DNA from 2 places in the Alteromonas mediterranea DE genome. Region 1 is predicted to be linked to the other one. Evidence: riboswitches for the same ligand, from Rfam matches in the RefSeq annotation. Region 1 holds a riboswitch; the other holds the start of a gene.

Region 1 (9,245 bases):
CTGGATATCTTGTTTGTCTAGGGGCTGGGTAAATGAATGGCTATGCAAAACCCGCCTCCTTCGATAGTTTGCAAAACGCATTTAACGGTTCATCAGCTTGGGTAATTGCACTGACGACGGCAATACTATTAACCCCGGTTTTTGCTACATCGGCAATGCGCGCTAAATTGATACCGCCTATCGCGACCGTAGGAATTCCTTCGCATAGGGCTACGTATTTACGCAGCCTCTCAACCCCTTGAGGCTTAGATGGCATGTCTTTGGTATTCGTAGGAAATATGTGCCCTAGGGCTATGTACGAAGGGTGCAAAGCACGTACGCGCTGTATTTCAGCAAAGCCGTGGGTAGAAATACCAAGCCGTAAACCTGCCTGTCGAATGGCCTCTAAATTTGCGGTGTCGATATCTTCTTGCCCTAAGTGAACGCCGTACGCACCTAGCGCAATAGCTAACTCCCAGTAGTCGTTAATGAACAGTTGGCAGTGTGTGTTTTTCGTAAGTGCTATGGCTTCTTTTATCTGTTGGCGAATCTCTTCCTGCGTTCCGTGCTTTACGCGAAGCTGAATGATGTTAACCCCGGTAGGTAATAAGCGTGCTATCCAGTCAACGCTATCAACAACAGGGTATAAGCCCAAGTCGGTTTGCGTAAGGGCGGGAAAGGGGCGTTCTATAGCTTGGCTTTGAACGTGTGACACCTGTTTGGCGCTTAGCAATGACGGCTGCGAGGGCGCGTGTTCCCGTTGATAAAATTTTACCGAAGGAAAGCACAATGGGTTATTGGGGAAACCTATACAGTGCCCAAAGGCAGGGCTGCTTGTTTGTGATGTAAGAGTATACGCTGTGTTCGCACAAGAAGCATGCCTAACCTGGCTAACATAAGCGTTGGCAAGGGTAAGGGCATCTTCAATGCAGTAGTCGTTTACCACAAAAGCCGCTATGGCACTGGCTAACATACAGCCCGTACCGCGAAGCTTGCTGGTCTCTTTTCTTGGCTGACTAAACTGTATGGTTTGGGTGGGGCTGATGAAGGTATCGCATACGTGTGCTTGCCAGTTGGCGTGTCCCCCTTTTATGTAAATCGCGTGCGCGCCCTTGGTTATGAGTTGGTGGGCTGCAGTAAGCAAGCTATCTTCGCTTTTTATCGATAGACGAGTTAACCACGAAAGCTCTTGGGTATTAGGCGTGACTAAATCTACGGTATTTAAAAGTTCTTCTACTACAGGTTCAGACAGTTCGCTTAATTTTCCACCTGATGATGTGCGTATTACCGGGTCCCACAATACAAATGGCCGAGGTTTATCCATTGAGCGAATGCGCGCGCACAACAACAGCGCTTGTTCATCGTTAGCAATAGCGCCAATTTTTATCGCGCTGGCTGGTGTGCTCTCGCTAAGTACCTGCCACTGTTGATTCAGTGCTGAAGCCGTCATACTTTCTTTGCTTAGCATTATCGAATTCGACTGCACAGTGGCCTGCGTAGTAATGACGCAGGCGTGAACGTTTAAGTCGGCAAGGGTAATGGCATCGCGGGTAATACCCGCGCCGCCACTAGAATCTATACCGCCTATACACCATACAACCGGCTGTTTAACCGCAGGCTGCTGCAAGGCGTTCTCTGTCATGGCAATTCAACCTTACTGTCGGCGGTATGATAAAGCTCGGCGCCCGATTTATTAAATGCGTTCGCCATGTCCTTCATGCCTTTTTCCTTTTCTTTTTCTGCGGCTTGGGCGGGAGCTAGGTTTTCCGCCTGCTTAGCGACATCCCGTACTTCCTGAGATATTTTCATGCTGCAGAATTTAGGCCCGCACATAGAGCAAAAGTGTGCGACTTTGCCAGAGGCTTGCGGAAGGGTTTCATCGTGATACGCACGCGCGGTATGTGGGTCTAACGCTAAATTGAACTGATCTTCCCATCTAAACTCAAAGCGCGCTTTCGACATGGCGTTGTCGCGAATTTGCGCGCCCGGGTGGCCTTTAGCTAAATCAGCGGCGTGAGCAGCAATTTTGTAGGTAATTAAGCCTTGTTTAACGTCTTCCTTGTTAGGTAAACCAAGGTGCTCTTTAGGGGTTACATAGCAAAGCATGGCGCAGCCATACCAGCCAATCATGGCGGCACCAATGCCGGATGTGAAATGATCGTAGCCCGGTGCAATATCTGTGGTTAGTGGCCCCAGGGTATAAAACGGTGCTTCATGACAGTGCTTAAGCTGCTCTTCCATGTTCTCTTTAATCATGTGCATTGGCACATGCCCTGGGCCTTCAATCATTACCTGAACATCGTATTCCCAGGCAATTTTAGTTAGCTCACCAAGGGTACGTAGTTCAGAAAACTGCGCATCGTCGTTAGCGTCTGCTACGCTGCCCGGGCGCAAGCCATCACCTAGCGACAGCGCTACATCGTATTTCGCGCAAATTTCGCAAATATCGTTGAAGTGCTCGTACAAAAAGCTTTGCTGGTGATGACTTAAACACCACTTCGCCATAATCGACCCGCCACGAGATACAATGCCGGTTACCCGTTTTGCGGTAAGGTGTACATATTCAAGCAGTACGCCTGCGTGAATAGTGAAGTAATCTACCCCTTGCTCGGCTTGTTCGATAAGCGTGTCTTTAAACATCTCCCACGTTAAGTCTTCGGCTACGCCATTCACTTTTTCCAGCGCTTGGTAAATAGGTACGGTACCAAGGGGGACTGGGCTATTTCGCAGCAGCCACTCGCGGGTTTCGTGAATATTCCTGCCGGTGGATAAATCCATGATGGTGTCGGCGCCCCAGCGCGTAGACCACACCAGCTTTTCTACCTCTTCTTCAATTGATGACGTTACTGCAGAATTACCAATGTTGGCGTTAATTTTCACTAAGAAGTTACGGCCAATAATCATTGGCTCGAGTTCGGGGTGATTAATGTTACACGGAATAATAGCGCGCCCTGCGGCCACTTCTTGTCGCACAAATTCAGGGGTTATCGTCTCGGGTAAATTGGCGCCAAAGTGCTCGCCTTTGTGCTGCTGAGTTAGCTCGGCGTCTTTAATGGCTTGGCGGCCCATGTTTTCGCGTATGGCAATGTATTCCATTTCAGGGGTAATAACGCCCTGTCTGGCGTAATGCAGCTGTGTAACGTTTTTGCCTGCTTTTGCTTTTAGCGGTTTGCGACTGCGTATAAAGCGAAAGTCTTCGGTAAAAATGTCGTTTTCACGTTCTTTGGCAAAGCTTGATGAAACGCCATCAAGCTCACGGGTATCGCTGCGCTCTTCAATCCAGGTTTTACGCAAAGGCGATAAACCTTTGTGTACGTCAATATTTTCCTTTGGGTCGCCGTAAGGGCCTGATGTGTCGTAAACCGGAATGGGTGGGTTGGGTTCTAAGATAGGGTTGTCTTCTGTGCCGCCTACCAAGCTGTCGTGCTGGTGAATAAGGCGCATGGCCACACGGATATCGTCTCTACTTCCACTTTCATAATGGCGTGTTGAGTTGGGGTAGGCTTCGCCCGCTAGTTCATTAATGAATTGTTGCGCTTGTTGGCGCTGTTCGCGTCTGTTCGACATAGCATTTTGGCCTTTTACGTTTAGGTTTAAAAATGCTTGTCAGGAGTGAAGGAGAATACAGTGTGTGAGGTTGAGTGATTTTAACCGCGATTCTAGCTAGAAGGTAATTAACATTGAGTGGTGAAAACTTATCGCAGATAAGAAGTAAATGTTTGCGCCTTGTGCTGCGCTAATCACTTACCATTTACATCACTCGTTGTTACTTACACATTCAAATCACAGCGTTACGCTTATTAAAAGCACTGTGCACATTGTATTTTCTTGTTCCCTTCGCAGGTATTAGCCTGATCAGGTTCTACGGATCCCACTTTCGCGGTCTCAGCTTACTGGGTTACCAGTGAAGCACTCCGACAAGTAATTTGTTTCTATTCGCACTTTATAACCACCTATGCAGGTTGTAAATTAAAGTGCGAATTCAAAATTCCCTTTTACTATATCGCCAATTTTACGAACAATACAAGTACTACCAGCTCGGCTAAATGAAATTTCACTTAGCCCGCTAGCTGCTGACCTTCTTTATAAAGTTGAAGGGCCGTGGCTGTATCTTGGTGGCGCTCACTTATCGCTGAAAGAAGCAGTAAGTCTTCTTTGCGCGACTTCATTTTAGTGGCTTTAAGCAAGGCTTTTTCAGCCAATACATCGTCACCCGAATTAAACGCAACTTGGCCTAGGGTTGAGTAAAGGGCCACGTTTTCTTCATCTTGCTTAATCCAACTTTCTAGTAAGCGAAGCGAGGGGGAAGCATCAGGTAAATTCAGCTGTGTAAACAGCGGGAATAACGCGCTATTAGGCCCGCGCTTTTGCCACTCGACAAGGTGTTGCTGTGCGTCGGCATGCATACCTTGATCAAGCAGCTGCTGAACGTAGGCGGCGCGATAGGCATCGTCATGACGCAGTTTGCGTGGCAGTGTATCCCAGTAGGATTTCAGCTCGACAGCGCCTTGTTTACTGGCAATTTCAGCAAATTTACCTTTTGCAATTCGCTGGCTCCAGGCGGTGTAGTCGGCTTTAGGCAGTGCTTTGCGCCACGTAGATAAGTTTTCCTGAAGCACTTGCCATTTGCCAAGCTTGGCAAGAATTTGCGCTTTTAACTGCACAACTTGCTTGTTCTCGCGCTCTTTTTCGTCTAGTTCGTCAAGCTTTTCCAGTGCCGCGTCGTATTTCTCTTCAGCCACGTCAATACGCGCATGCATCACCGTAGCGGCGACTTTAGCATTAGGAAAATCGGTGGCTTGAACCAGGAAGTACCGGGCTTTAGACAAGTCGTTATTGGCAAAAGCAATTTGCGCAGATGCTAAGTAGTTTACACCTTCAAAATCACCGTTGGTGGTTTTACCCAAAGACTTTTGAGCACTCTCAAAGTCGCCTGCGGCCATAGCGTGAAGACCGTCGTAAAATGCACGTTTGCGTTTGCGTTCGCCAAGGGTCCCAAACCACTTGTGAGAGCCGGTAATTAGGCTTAGCGCCCACAGTGCAAAGCGCGATAGTACGTACCACGCAATAACGGCACCAATAACCAGAATACAAAAACTGATCACCGTCATCTCAATGGCGGTACTACCTAATGAAATTAGTACGTAGCCTTTATCGCCAAGTAGCATGGGGCCGACAATTAACGCAACAACGAATGCGGCTAATACCGCAAGGGCAATAGCTAACCATTTCATAGTGCGCTAGCTCCTTGTCCAAATACCTGTTTAACACGGCTATCGAGTAAACGCTCCAATGGCTTTTGAGACGCAAGCTCGGTTGGAATAGGGCGTGCAATATCGGTAGCACTTAAGTTTTGTAGCGCATCCATAAAACCGGTAACTTGGCTTTTTTCGGTATCAAACTTTTCAGTAAGTAGGGTTTGCGCATATTGCAGTGACTGACTGTACAGGCCTTCATCACCCTGAAGGGCAGCTGTTTGCGCATGCATAAGCTGTAATCTAAGCTGCTCTTTTGCTAGGAACTGCGCTTCTAGCGAAAGCACTGGCTCTACCGGGCCTTCAATGCTTTTTACGGTAAGAAAATCGTCAACCAATGAACGCCACACCTTCGCAAGATTTTCTTGCCAATCGTCAGCCGATTCCGACAATGTCGTGTCTTGTGCATTGCTATCTTCTGGTTTTTCAAAGGTATTCAGAGGAAGCTTATCGATTTGCGCCATCATGCCGGTAAGTGCTAGCGCCACCGAACTTTGCGATACGGGGTTTAACTGCTGTAGTGTTTGAATATCTTCGGCAAGGGTAGCGCGAACCGGTAACACCGATGGGTCAGCCAGTGACTTTAGGCGCTTGTCAGCATTAACTAACAATAGAATTGCCGTGCGAACGTCGTTTTCTAGCCATAGCTTTCTTCCTGCCATACGCACAAGGTAGTCAGCTTCAGCAATTAGCCAATCAGCTGGGCGTCGGCCTTCCATGTTGTTAAGCTGCTGCAGGGTTGATTCTGCTTGAAGCGCTAGCTGTTCGTTTTGTGACTTAAGTTCCGCAACTGTACTTTCTAGCGCTTGGTTTGTTCGCGTGACATTTTCAATTGATGCCAAAATGTCTGCGCGCTCGCGCTCAATCGCGTTTAACTGAGATGCGTTATTTTGCTGTGCAATAACCGTTTCTTGGCTTGCTGATTGCTGCTGCATGTAATACCAATAACCTGCGCCTGCCATACCGAGCACAAGTAAAAACAGGATAATTACAACAAACCAAAGTAGACCATTACCCGATGATTTTTTTTGTTTAGCGCCAGACTTTGAAGATTCACTCTGCGTGGCAGAAGACTCTATTACTTCTTTTTCAGCATCCACTTTCACGAGTTCCTCTTTGTGTGGGCTATTTTCATTATTGTTGGCCATTCAATACTCCCAGTTTTCCTTTACCCAGGCGATGAGTGCCTGATCGGTGGCTCGCTGACAAACGGCAACCTCTTCAATACCTTTATTGGTGAGGGTTTTAGCAATGCGGCTGCTTACTGTTAGCCATGGATAAGCTAAAAGCGCGTTGCCAAATTGTTCTATAAGCTGCAGTGCCATTGCTTCGCTTGTAGCGATAATGCCGCTAACTTCGCCCAGTTTCCACCGTTTTGTGTAAATTGGGCGCGTAAGTGGTTCCCTTTTATAAACGCAAAAGCTGTTCACTGACATCCCTTTTTCGTCTAATCCATTAGCGATAGCGTCCCTTCCACCTTCACCTTTAATAATAACGACTTGTTGACAGTTTGCCTCATTAAGTTGGTGCATTGCCAGTATACCTTCGGATGTATGAACCTTAGGAATGGCAATATTGACGGATGATAGCTCGCTCAGCCCTGCACGAAGTTTATGTGCGGTGGCGTCGCCCACTGCAACAACAAGGGGAGGGGCTGCCGCTGTTTTCTTCAACCCCGAAACGACGGTATCTACAGCATATACGCTGGTAACAATAATTACGTTTATCGCGTTGTGAGATAAAAATTCAGCTGCAGCATATTGCTCTGAAAGTACTGGGACAATATCAGACGTAGCTACACCTACCGCATCAATTCCAGCATTTTCAAAAGCTAACGCGCTCGCTTTTAATTTTGGTAAAGGGCGTGTGAACAGTAGCATTAATACGAAGCCTCATCCTTTTAGTTTTCGAAATACTGCTTAAAAAAGGGAAGGTAAACGGGATAAGAAAATATCCCTATCCCGTTTAGCGTGCATTTTAGCTATAAAGTGCTTTCAAAATTTCGCCAGCACCTTGCTCTAAAAGGGCTTCAGCTACCTCAATACCCATGTCTTTGGCTTTCTCTCTAGACGCGGTAGCTGAGGCAAAAAGAAGCTCAGAGCCATCGGGCTTTCCTACCATGCCAGTGAGCGTTAGCACATCGTTATCCAGTGTAGCAAAACTGCCAATAGGGACTTGGCATCCGCCTTCTAGCCTTTCATTCATGGCGCGTTCTGCAGTAACACGGGTGTGCGTATCTGCGTGGTTTAATGCTTGAAGTAGCGCTATTAGTTCTTCATCGTCGTTGCGACATTCAATGCCTACAGCGCCTTGGCCTACAGCCGGAAGAGAGATGTCAGCAGGCAGAGCCATGCGAATACGCGATTGCATTTTAAGGCGAATAAGCCCTGCAGAGGCTAAAATAATGGCGTCGTATTCGCCTGCATCAAGCTTAGCTAAACGGGTATTTACGTTACCGCGAAGGTCCTTGATGATTAGATCAGGGCGGTATTTGCGAATTTGACATTGTCTGCGTAGGCTAGATGTACCCACTATTGCGCCTTCTGGCAGTGCATCTAGGCTGTCGTGGTTGTTAGACACGAAGGCATCGAACGGATTCTCACGCTCACATATAGCGTGTAACCCAAAGCCTTCCGGGAATTCTACCGGTACGTCTTTCATTGAGTGCACAGCAATATCGGCACGGCCTTCAAGCATGGCAATTTCAAGCTCTTTGATAAAAAGGCCTTTGCCGCCAATTTTGGCCAGCGGCGTATCGAGAATTTTATCGCCTTGGGTGCTCATGGGCACAAGCTCAACGGTCATTGATGGGTAATGCTCCAACAATTTTGCCTTCACATACTCTGCTTGCCAAAGCGCTAAGGCACTTTTTCTAGTAGCAATTCGAACGGTGCGGGTGGTGTTGAGATGACTCATGCTTATTCCAAACTATTAAAAAGATAAACAAAACGACGTATCACAGAACGTCATACGAGATACGTTGTAGTATACGCATTTTCTTGGTTAATGTTTGGAAATAGCGGTGATTTTCTACTTGGTTAATCGTTAACTTTCAGACTATGCTGAGTTGGGCTAAGGGTGTCTGGTAATAAAAGTGGAGAAGGTTCTAGTATGGACTACTCGTCGTTAGGGAAACTGTTAAGAAGCGCTCAACAAGACGAAGCGGAGGCAAAACGCAGAAGACTGACACTGTATTTTATTTCTTATGTTGGCGGCACCATCATGGCCTTTATGGCGTGGCTTAATGTGGGAAATAATACACCGCTCCTTGTAGGAACCCTTACAGCCTCAGCAGCCGTTGTATACATAAACGTGTTGTTGTCTCACATATTCCCGCGAGTCGACGTGTTTTACTACGTTGGCGGCCTTGTTGCAATGTTTACTGTTAACGGCTTGGTGTATACCGGGGGATTAAATAATACCGGCCTTTACTTTGTGTTTCCGCTGTTGTTCTTGCAGATCATAGTGGTGCGTTTTAGGCCCGCGTTGATTTATGTTTCGGTAACATTGGCCATCACTACTTTTATGCTATACAACCAAGAGAATATAATTGCTCAGTATTCCGATGAACACGTATCTCGCTTCCTAATCTCTACGCTTTGTTTTGTTTGTGTGGCCTTTATTGGCGAAAATTTTTGGCATCAAAGCCGAAAGGAGATGTTGAAAGAAAACTTTGAGCGTATGCGCCAAGCCAATACCGACCCGTTAACCAAACTGCCCAACCGCCGTTTTCTAGAAGCCGTTTTTTTTGAAAAGGCCATGCAAGACCCTGCTACATATTTTCCTTTAAGCGCGGTAGTGGTAGATATCGATCACTTTAAAAAGATTAACGATAGCTATGGTCACGATGTGGGCGATCAGGTGCTTATTCATGTTACCAGTTTGATGAAAGAAGCGGTCAGATCTTCTGATGTGGTAGCACGCACTGGCGGTGAAGAATTTTTGGTGCTTTTTCCTCATGCTACGTTGACGCAAGCGGTTAAGTTGGCTGAAACAATGAGGAGGCTAATA
Region 2 (9,245 bases), 1.1 Mb from region 1:
GAAAGACTGCTTACCGAGCAGCCTACTGACTACGTAATCATTCAAGCTGATGTTAAAGCGAAGCATGGTTTAGTAGTTGAAATTATGGATCAGGTTAAAGCCGCTGGCGTTAACCGAGTCTCGGTAGCGGCAAGGGGATAAGATGTTACGTATACTTGTATCTATTGTATTAGGTGCTGCGGTCGCATTTGCCCTGTTCGTTCTAATGGCCAAGTTGATTGAAAATTCATCTAGACCAGCAGACGAAGTACCGCCTGCACCGGTGATCGATATTGTAATGCAGGAACCAGACGACCAAACGCAAACGCGTACTCGTGTTCCACCACCGCCTCCGCCTCCGCCTCCACAGCCTCCGAAAATGGAGCAAGTTGAGCCGGAAACAGCGGAACCTGATGCAGATGGCTTTAGCTTAGCTATTCCAGCTATCGACACAGGTGGTGTTGGTGTAAACATTGGTGGTGTTGGTGCTATGCAACGTGACGGTGAAGCAACACCTATCGTTCGTATCGACCCGAAATATCCACCTGATGCAGCCCGTGATGGCCGTGAAGGTTGGGTAAGACTATCTTTTACTATCAACGAAGTTGGTGGTGTTGAAGATATCGAAGTTATTGAAGCTGAACCTAAGCGCGTATTCGACCGTGAAGCACGTCGTGCTCTACGTAAGTGGAAATACAAGCCTAAGATCGTTGATGGCAAGCCGGTTAAACAACCTGGCATGTTCGTACAGCTAGACTTTAAACTGGAGCAATGATCATGATGAAACGTACATTCAAAATGTCAGCCGTTGCTTTAGTGTTAGGCGCAGGTGCGGTGCTTTCAGCACCCGCTGCCCTAGCGCAGTCTGCACCTGTTGTTTGTCCTGGTTATGAAAAGGGTAAAACAACGCTAGTAGGTGAGCGTACCGGTAAGAAAGTTCAAAAAGCTTTTGAATTCTACAATGAAGACCAAGTCAACGAAGCGTTAAACGTGCTTTATGAAATCGACCCTTCGGACGATTTTGATAGAGCCTACGTTAAGCGTTTTATTGGTAACTTGCTTGCTGCGCAAGAAGGTCAAGGTGGAAAAGCGTTAAACTATTTGGTTGAATCTGTTGAACCAAAAGTGCTTAACGACCTTGAACACTCTCAAACACTTAAGCTATTAGGTGATTTGAGCATGCAGGAAGAGAAGTACACCAATGCCATTAAATGGTATAACGAGTGGATGGACTTCACGTGTAAAGAAGACGCAGACGTGTATACGCGTTTGGCACAGGCTTATTTCGAATCTAAGCAGTTAGCGAAGATGGTAGAGCCGGCAGACAAGGCAATTGCTTTGTATGAAGAGCCAAACAAGAACCCGTATGTGTTGAAGCTGACTTCTTACTACGAGCGTAAGATGTACCCAGAAACGGTTGCTGTTGCGGAAGATCTTGTTAGAACTTTCCCGCAAGAGAAAACGTGGTGGTCGCGTTTAGGATTTTTCTACATCTTAGTTGAAGACTATAAAAAAGGTCTTTCAACGCTAGAACTTGCTTATATGCAAGGTTATCTAGAAAAAGAGTCGGAAATTAAAACGCTTGCGCAGCTTTATCAAAGCAATGGTATGCCTTACAAGGCGGCCAAATTGCTTGAAAAGCACATGAAAGAAGGCTTGTTGAAAAATGATGCTGATATGATTGCTAATGTTGCTAATGCATATCACCAAGCTAAGAACTTTAAAACGGCTGCTAACTTGTATGCACAAGCGGCGGCTAAGAGTTCAGACCCTGAGCATTATCGTAAGCAAGGTACGCTTCTACTTGTAGCTGAAGACTATAAAGGCGCCATCAAAGCACTACAAAATGCCTTGGATCGCGGTGCTGAAAACCCAGAGAAAATTCACTTCACACTTATGGAAGCGAACTTCTATGCGGGTAACTTCAAGTCTGCTTACAAGCACGTGCAAGAAGCTAAGAAAGATCGCTCACTACGCCGCAACGCAGCAGCGTGGGAACCTTATATTAAGGAAAAAGCGAAGAACCGTGGTATTAACATCTAATATTCGGTTTTAGCCAAAAAAGCCTCCTTCGGGAGGCTTTTTTGTTTGCCCAGCGAAGCTGGCAAACCCGTCAGGTTGAAAGAAACCTGAATCACCCTGACTGAGGGGAAGATAATCCGAATGGCAAGGGCGTTGTTGGCCAACGACAGGGTCCGAAGGAAGCCATAGGAAGTTAGAGGTACACAATGAAAGTGAACCTGATTCGGCAAGGCAGGTGGGTAAGCGTGCAAAATAGCGCGAAGCCCGATACTCAGTCAGACCTGTTTTGTGTTTGAGGGTGGAATTTCTAACAGGGAGCCAGTGCAGTAACTGGGGAAGCCTGGCATTGGATCCAATCAAATGGTTGGACGTATCGTTCAAGGAGTGATCCAAGAATGTTGCGAGTGTGAGGTGGCAGATGAACCCGTAGTAGTGAGTAAGGCTAGGCCGATGAAAGCCAGTAATGGTGTGGAGGGTAAAACCAAGCCGACTATCAGCATTGTGTTTGATAGGATCCATTTTAGCCAAAAGCTTAAATGGATTGCGAAGGGGGGAAGCAGACTTTAAGACTCTGATGAGTTGTGAGTTTTTTTATCATTGATACACAAGCCGCCTGATCAGCGGGACAAGTCGAATCGGTGCGCTAGGAATAGTGATGTCTGGTGAGACAGGCCGTATATGGGAAGTAATTGTAGTCAAATTTGGTAGATTGCCTCAGTGCTAGAACGCCAAACCCTGCAATGAAAGTTACCACAATGTTAGAAAATGAACGATGTCCATAGGGCGCACGATACTAGATTGCAAATTAGCATTGTGTCACTTAGCAAGTGATATGAAGTATGCAGGAGCCGTATACGAGGCCCGTAGCATAGTGTTCTGAGGGAGGGATGAGGCGCAAGCCTCACCCTACTCGATATGCTTTATTGTTTTTGGGGAATTGTTGAAGAGATAGAAAGTTATCTACAGGCTAGGTTCTTGTATTAAATAGCTTCTTGTTTTCGGTAGGTACACAACGCTCGTTTACTAAATTCTCTCTGAACGTATGTAGCGTCGGCACACTCGTTTCTCTAAAATAATGCTGGCTTTAGTTTTTCTCTTAATTTTTTGGTTGCTTCTTTCAAGCCTTTTGCATCAAGCGCACTACAAAGCTGTTTGAGTTCGATATTTGACGTAATAAATACATCTATCAACCGCGAATTTTCGTTAATTATTTTAGCGATATTTTGTATTGGCTTATAGTCGCTATACTTTGCACTATCCGCACTATCCGCACTATCCGCACTATCCGCACTATCCGCACTATCCGCACTATCCGCACTATTGGCATTATCCAAACCACTCGCATCACCAGGCTTGTCGTTGAAAGTGCCGCCATCAAACTTCGCAATTTTACATAGTATGGGCCATACATCATCTAGCGCCCGTGAGCCGTCGATAAAGTGGTGTAGTTTTTGTTGATAGGTATTAATAACGCTAGTCGGTAATGAAAAAAGCCCAAGCGTAGACTGATAGCTTTTTTGTAGCGTTATAAGCTCACTGACGAGCATTTTTACCTTGTTTGTATGGGCGAGCACGGCCAGAGCACTGGTTTCTCCACTTGCTTTATTGGGCTTTCGGCCGTAATCAACAACCTCAAAGCCGTTTCTACACCAAAAAGCATCAAGTTTAGCCGTAGTGCCATAGGATGTGCATATCGCATCAATGCCATGCCTATAACTCTCGTTAGTAATTTTTCTAAGAAGCTCGCTACCAATTCCTTTACCTTGCAGCCTAGTGTGCACCGCTATGCGGTTGATTCGCCAGTACGTAAAGGTAGCAGCATTACCGTTTGCTGATAATAAACAAAGTCGCTGTGCGCCTAAGTGACCTTTCGGCCTGCGCTTTCCCGAAGCTATAGCCTCTGCGGTTTCTTCAAGACGGCTACCTCCTTCGATATTGATAATAGAGGCAGCTATTATTATGTTATCTAGCGAAAGCGAAGCTATTAGAACATCTGGGCTATCCATTAAACGCATGAAATCATCAGGTGTTGTTTGATAATGGGCTAGCGCGAGTAAAGACATAATTTGTTGTAGCGTCTGTTCGCTAACATTTTCAAAGGTAGATAAATTAAATGCGCTATGCTCGATGATGTCAGCTGCACTTTTTTCGATGTGCTTGTCGTCTATCAGCGCTGAGCTATCGCTTTCGAACAAACATGTTTCGTTAAGAAAGGTTTCAAGTGGGTCGTGCTGATACCATCTTAAAGGGGCTGTCAAAGTAAGGTGTATAGCCGAAGGTGGCAAGTTAGGTAGAAGCTTGTGTATAAAGCCGCTGCCCGAACCTTCATAACCTAAAAGGGTAGTGCTTAATATCCACTGCTTATTATGTTTGATGATCTTATGCACTAGTGGCAGTGGCAATGATGCAGCTTCATCTACAATTACTACATCGTAATCTTGCTTATCAGTATTACACAGCAGGTCGCTATCTGGTGGTACCCACTTTACAGTACCATTGGTTATTATTTCTTTTCCTTTAAATGGTAATGTAGCGGGTTGTATCTGCTCTATGCCCTTAGTGTGGTTATCTTTAGTATCTTCGCTTGGATTTTGAATATCAAAAACATTTTTGACGTTTTCCTGACGTTCACTGGTTAACAGTACGCGATGGCCTTCTCTTATCAGCTTTTGTATAAATAACCCCAAAAGAGACGACTTTCCCCTACCTCTTGGCGCGGTGATAAGCGCATTAAGTTGGTTATGGTAGAACCCTTGGCTTAGCTTGTTAAATGCGTGCTCTTGCTCATAAGACTTAAACAAAGCGCCACGATAAACATTTGCAGCATCAAGTTTATTTACTTCATAGCGGGCTATGTCTGGCAAGGAAGTCGCGCTTTCACGGTAAAAAGCAATGGATGGATTGCCTTGAAGGCGGTCTATAAAGCGCGCAAGATAAAGGCTGCGTTTCAGGCTATAGCCTTCAGAAATAAACGAAACGGCAGCGTTTTCAGGCCACTTTGTAAACGGGGGGCAGATAAGAATTAAACACCCATGCTGTTTTACCGTGCCTGCTACAGCCATGACATCGCCAGGTCTGAAAAAGTCTCTACAGTCTAAAAATGCGATATCCCACTCACTACCTAATACTTGCTTGCGTTTCTTTCCCTTTAGCATTTCGCCGGTAAAGAGGTTGTATTTAACGGTATTAGATTTATCGATAGCATTAGTCACTGTGGTTAGTGCGTTGTGACAAAATTCGTCGTGGCTAGAAATCACCAATAACCTGCGATGCAACCGCAACGTTGAGTTTTGATGTTCGGTAAAGAAGGGGGCTAAAACCCACTCACATAATTGAGATAGCGCCATGAAACTGTTTTTTCGGTATAATCTAGCGCTATAGTAGCGATTTATTATGAGGAATTCGAATGCGCTTTCTTTCTCGGCGTTTAGTGATGCCAAATGACCTTAATTATGCCAATTCTCTGTTCGGTGGCCGCGCGTTAGAATGGATTGACGAAGAAGCCGCAATTTGGGCAATTTGTCAGTTGGAAACTAATTGCTTGGTTACCAAGCATATCGGCGAAATTAGCTTTGAGTCACCAGCCATGCAAGGTGATATCGTAGAGTTTGGCTTAGAAACCAAAGCGGTGGGCCGCACGTCTATTACTGTTAGCTGTTTAGTACGCAATAAAGCTACAAAGAAAACCATCTGTTTTGCAGACGATATTGTTTTCGTAAAAGTTGACCCAGACACACGTCAGCCAACAGCACACGGTAAAACGCTGGAAGGTTTAAAAGCGCAAACTGATGACGAAGTTCGTCGTTTAAATATGAACATAGACGCTGAATAAAACGCAGCGTCCTTCGCTATATATCATATAAAAAATATGAAGTTAGCTTAACGTGTTATCTGCTTGACGATGTCTATCGAACTGGTAGACTCCGTCGCAGAAGTTGAGGCTTTATTAATGAGGGCTCAACGCTATACCAAGGGGTGTCCGTTTTCGGTCTGAGATCCACTTTAGTGGGAACCCTTAAACCTGATCCGGATAATACCGGCGTAGGAATGGTTCACAACATAGCCTAATAACCTGCCGTTAGACCCGGATCTTTTTTCTTAAGTAAGAATAAGAGATCCCATGTATAAAACACTTTTCACACTTACACTCATTGCTACTTCTGTTGCCGCGTATGGCCAGCAGCAAAGCGCTAATGCCGATACAACTATCTCTAATACTGATATCGAGCGCATTGTGGTAACCGGGGACTTTCGTCAAACTACACTAGACCAGCTAAGTGCGAGTGCCACTATTTTAAATCAGGAGCGACTTAGTAGCAGACAGCCTACTCATATTGATAGCGTGCTAAACAGCATTCCTAACGTGAACTTTGCCGCAGGTGCCTCTCGTGGGCGATTCGTTCAAATTCGAGGTATTGGCGAGCGTAGTCAGTTTGCCGAGCCTATTAACCCATCGGTTAGCTTTATCGTTGATGAGTTCGATTTTTCTGGTCTAGCTGCTGCAGGCTTAATTTTTGATACTAAGCAACTTGAAGTGTATCGCGGCCCGCAAGCTACCCTTTACGGTACAGGCGCATTAGCCGGTGCGGTGAAGCTCTCAAGCAATGACGTTGGTAGCGACGCCCCTGATTATGTCGAGGCGCGAGTGGGCAATAAAGATACCTACCGAATTGAAGGCGCTACAGGGAACGACATAGGTGGTGACTGGGGTTATCGCGTGGCGCTGGTTCACAATAGCAGTGATGGTTTTGTTGAAAACACATTTCTCGGTCGAAGTGACACCAACAATATTGATGAAACCGCATTGCGTTTTGCTGTAGAAGGGCATGTTGATGAGCGTACAACGCTTGCGCTTACTTATCGATGGTATGATATCGACAATGGGTATGATGCTTTTTCACTAGATAATGATAATAGAACCTTATCTGACGAGCCTGGCTTTGATGAGCATCAAACCCATGCGGTAAGCGCGCGTTCGACAACAGAAACGGCGGCAGGCGATCTAATTCTCATTGCTACTCACGCCTCGCATAATATCGCTTATGGCTACGACGAAGACTGGACATTCACTGGCTTTCACCCTTGGGGTTATACCTCATTCGATGCGTATTATCGCGATGTAGATACACAAACAGGAGAAATTCGTTTTGTGTCTAACGAGAGCGCCGCATTGTTCGATGGCATAACCGACTGGACTATAGGTGTTTTTTACAAAAACACCGAAGAGCAACTGCTTCGACAATACACCTACCTCGATAACGACTTCGCCAGTGAATACACGCCAACAACGACGGCAATTTACGCTAATACTGAAAGCCGTATCAACAATAATTTAGTGTTAGTTGCGGGACTAAGGCTAGAAAACTACGATTTTGACTACGCTGACAATAACCTGCTTACACGCGCTTTCGATACTACCATGGTCGGTGGGAAAGTGGCGCTTCAGTATACACAGGGCGAGCACTTCTATTACGGCAGTATTTCTCGCGGTTATAAAGGCGCTGGCTTTAACCCCGACAGCCGTGTGAATGACGAACAGCGCTTTTTCGATGAGGAATATAACTGGAACTATGAAATAGGGTTTAAAGGCCCTTTGATGACGCCAGAACTTATCGCAAGAGCAGCGCTTTTCTACATGGATAGGAAAGACACACAGGTAAGTGATTTTGACGTTATTACTCGCGATGACGGTACGGCAGGGTTCGTTGATATTATCGATAATGCAGATTTGGGAACAAATAAAGGTGCTGAGATAGAGCTTAGCTGGTTTGCTACCGACGCATGGCAGGTCGATGCAAGCGTGGGGTATTTGAGCGCGACATTTGAAGGTTATACTCTTGCCGACGGCACGCAAGTAACAGAGCAAAGGCAAGCGCAGTCTCCTAAATGGACTGCAAACCTTTATAGTGAGTACGTACTTACTGAAACGGTGCTTTGGCGTGTAGACATAGACTACAAAAGTGAATACCGCTTCTCAGACGGACATGATGTAACTGCGCCAAGCACCACATTAGTGAATTCTGAAATTGTTGTATTACACGAAAATTGGCAGACGACGTTGTGGGTTCAAAATGCCTTTGATAGAGAGTATTACACCCGAGGATTCGGTGGCTTCAGTAACGACCCTCGCGATGAGTATGCGTTTGACGAGCCGTACTATCAGCTAGGTAACGGTCGTCAATTTGGTGTTACCGTAAAGTACACGTTTTAAAATAAAAGGAAGCAGTTATGCAAGTTATGGTTGAACTCTCGTTGTACCCTCTGGTAAACGAATACATTCCGCCCATCCAAGATTTTATCGATAGGCTAAATAACTACCGCGATATTTCGGTGTCGACAAGTTCAACCAGCACTCAGGTAACAGGTGACTACGGGGTCGTTATGAAGATATTAGGCGAGGAAATGCAAAGAACCCATGAAGAAGTAGGGCAAGCTATTTTTGTGGCTAAGTTTCTCAACTTTGATGCTATGCAAGCCAGAAAGTCGTCTTGATGACTCATTTTCTTTCTGAATTTACCTCACAAATTGCCGCTACCTCTTTATTGGAATGGGTAGCGGTAGTGCTCGCCATAGCCTATGTGCTATTGGCTGCTAAACAGAATAGCTGGTGCTGGCTGTGTGCTTTTGTCAGCACCGCTATTTATACCTGGTTATTTTGGCAAGTTACCTTACCTTTTCAGTCAGCGCTTAATTTCTTTTATATGATCATGGCAGGTTATGGCTACTATCAGTGGTCTAAAGGCACTGAAGAGGGGAGGGTTAAGCCCGTTCGTCATTGGCCTTTATGGATACATTTACTAATAGTACCTAGTATGCTTTTAATGGCGTGGGGCTTATCTTTGGTGGCAGGTTCGCAATTCAATAGTGAGTACCTACTATTAGATGCGAGTATTAATTTACTGAGTGTCGTCACCACATTTATGGTGGCCCATAAAATCCTGCAAAACTGGGTTTACTGGTTTTTCATTAATCTGGCTTCTGCCTATTTATATCTGCAAGTGGGCTATGCATTATCTGCTTGTCTGTTTCTAGGCTATGTGGGGTTTGCCGTATTTGGTTATTATCAGTGGTTAGTGCAATATAAAAAACAAGGTGAGCACGTTGGATATCATCGCCACGCTGCGAAAGGCGCTTAAACTTAGTGACAGTGCCCAGCTTTCGGTGCATCCATCTGGGGCTGTAAACCATGTTTATCGACTCCAAAATGTTGCTTTACACTATGAAGGCACTGAAAGAAAACTGCA

What was found. A riboswitch is a leader RNA that binds a small molecule or an ion and turns the genes downstream of it on or off. The one in region 1 is predicted to bind thiamine pyrophosphate.
Region 2: it holds a riboswitch for thiamine pyrophosphate, as region 1 does, so the genes downstream of both, MADE_RS05845 (TonB-dependent receptor) here and thiC (phosphomethylpyrimidine synthase ThiC) in region 1, are expected to answer to the same signal.

The regions. Positions count from the first base shown of each region.
Region 1 covers NC_011138.3:152,911-162,155, forward strand. Annotated here, with positions in the region: gene MADE_RS00700 (HesA/MoeB/ThiF family protein) at 1-48, opposite strand, end outside; gene thiE (thiamine phosphate synthase) at 41-1,621, opposite strand; gene thiC (phosphomethylpyrimidine synthase ThiC) at 1,618-3,546, opposite strand; TPP riboswitch at 3,795-3,906, opposite strand; gene MADE_RS00715 (heme biosynthesis HemY N-terminal domain-containing protein) at 4,038-5,213, opposite strand; gene MADE_RS00720 (uroporphyrinogen-III C-methyltransferase) at 5,210-6,382, opposite strand; gene MADE_RS00725 (uroporphyrinogen-III synthase) at 6,383-7,114, opposite strand; gene hemC (hydroxymethylbilane synthase) at 7,212-8,150, opposite strand; gene MADE_RS00735 (GGDEF domain-containing protein) at 8,346-9,245, shown strand, end outside.
Region 2 covers NC_011138.3:1,269,841-1,279,085, forward strand. Annotated here, with positions in the region: gene MADE_RS05815 (ExbD/TolR family protein) at 1-141, shown strand, start outside; gene MADE_RS05820 (energy transducer TonB) at 143-754, shown strand; gene MADE_RS05825 (tetratricopeptide repeat protein) at 757-2,022, shown strand; gene MADE_RS05830 (hypothetical protein) at 2,362-2,568, shown strand; gene MADE_RS05835 (GNAT family N-acetyltransferase) at 3,069-5,348, opposite strand; gene MADE_RS05840 (acyl-CoA thioesterase) at 5,408-5,833, shown strand; TPP riboswitch at 5,963-6,066, shown strand; gene MADE_RS05845 (TonB-dependent receptor) at 6,122-8,212, shown strand; gene MADE_RS05850 (hypothetical protein) at 8,230-8,493, shown strand; gene pnuC (nicotinamide riboside transporter PnuC) at 8,493-9,137, shown strand; gene MADE_RS05860 (phosphotransferase) at 9,094-9,245, shown strand, end outside.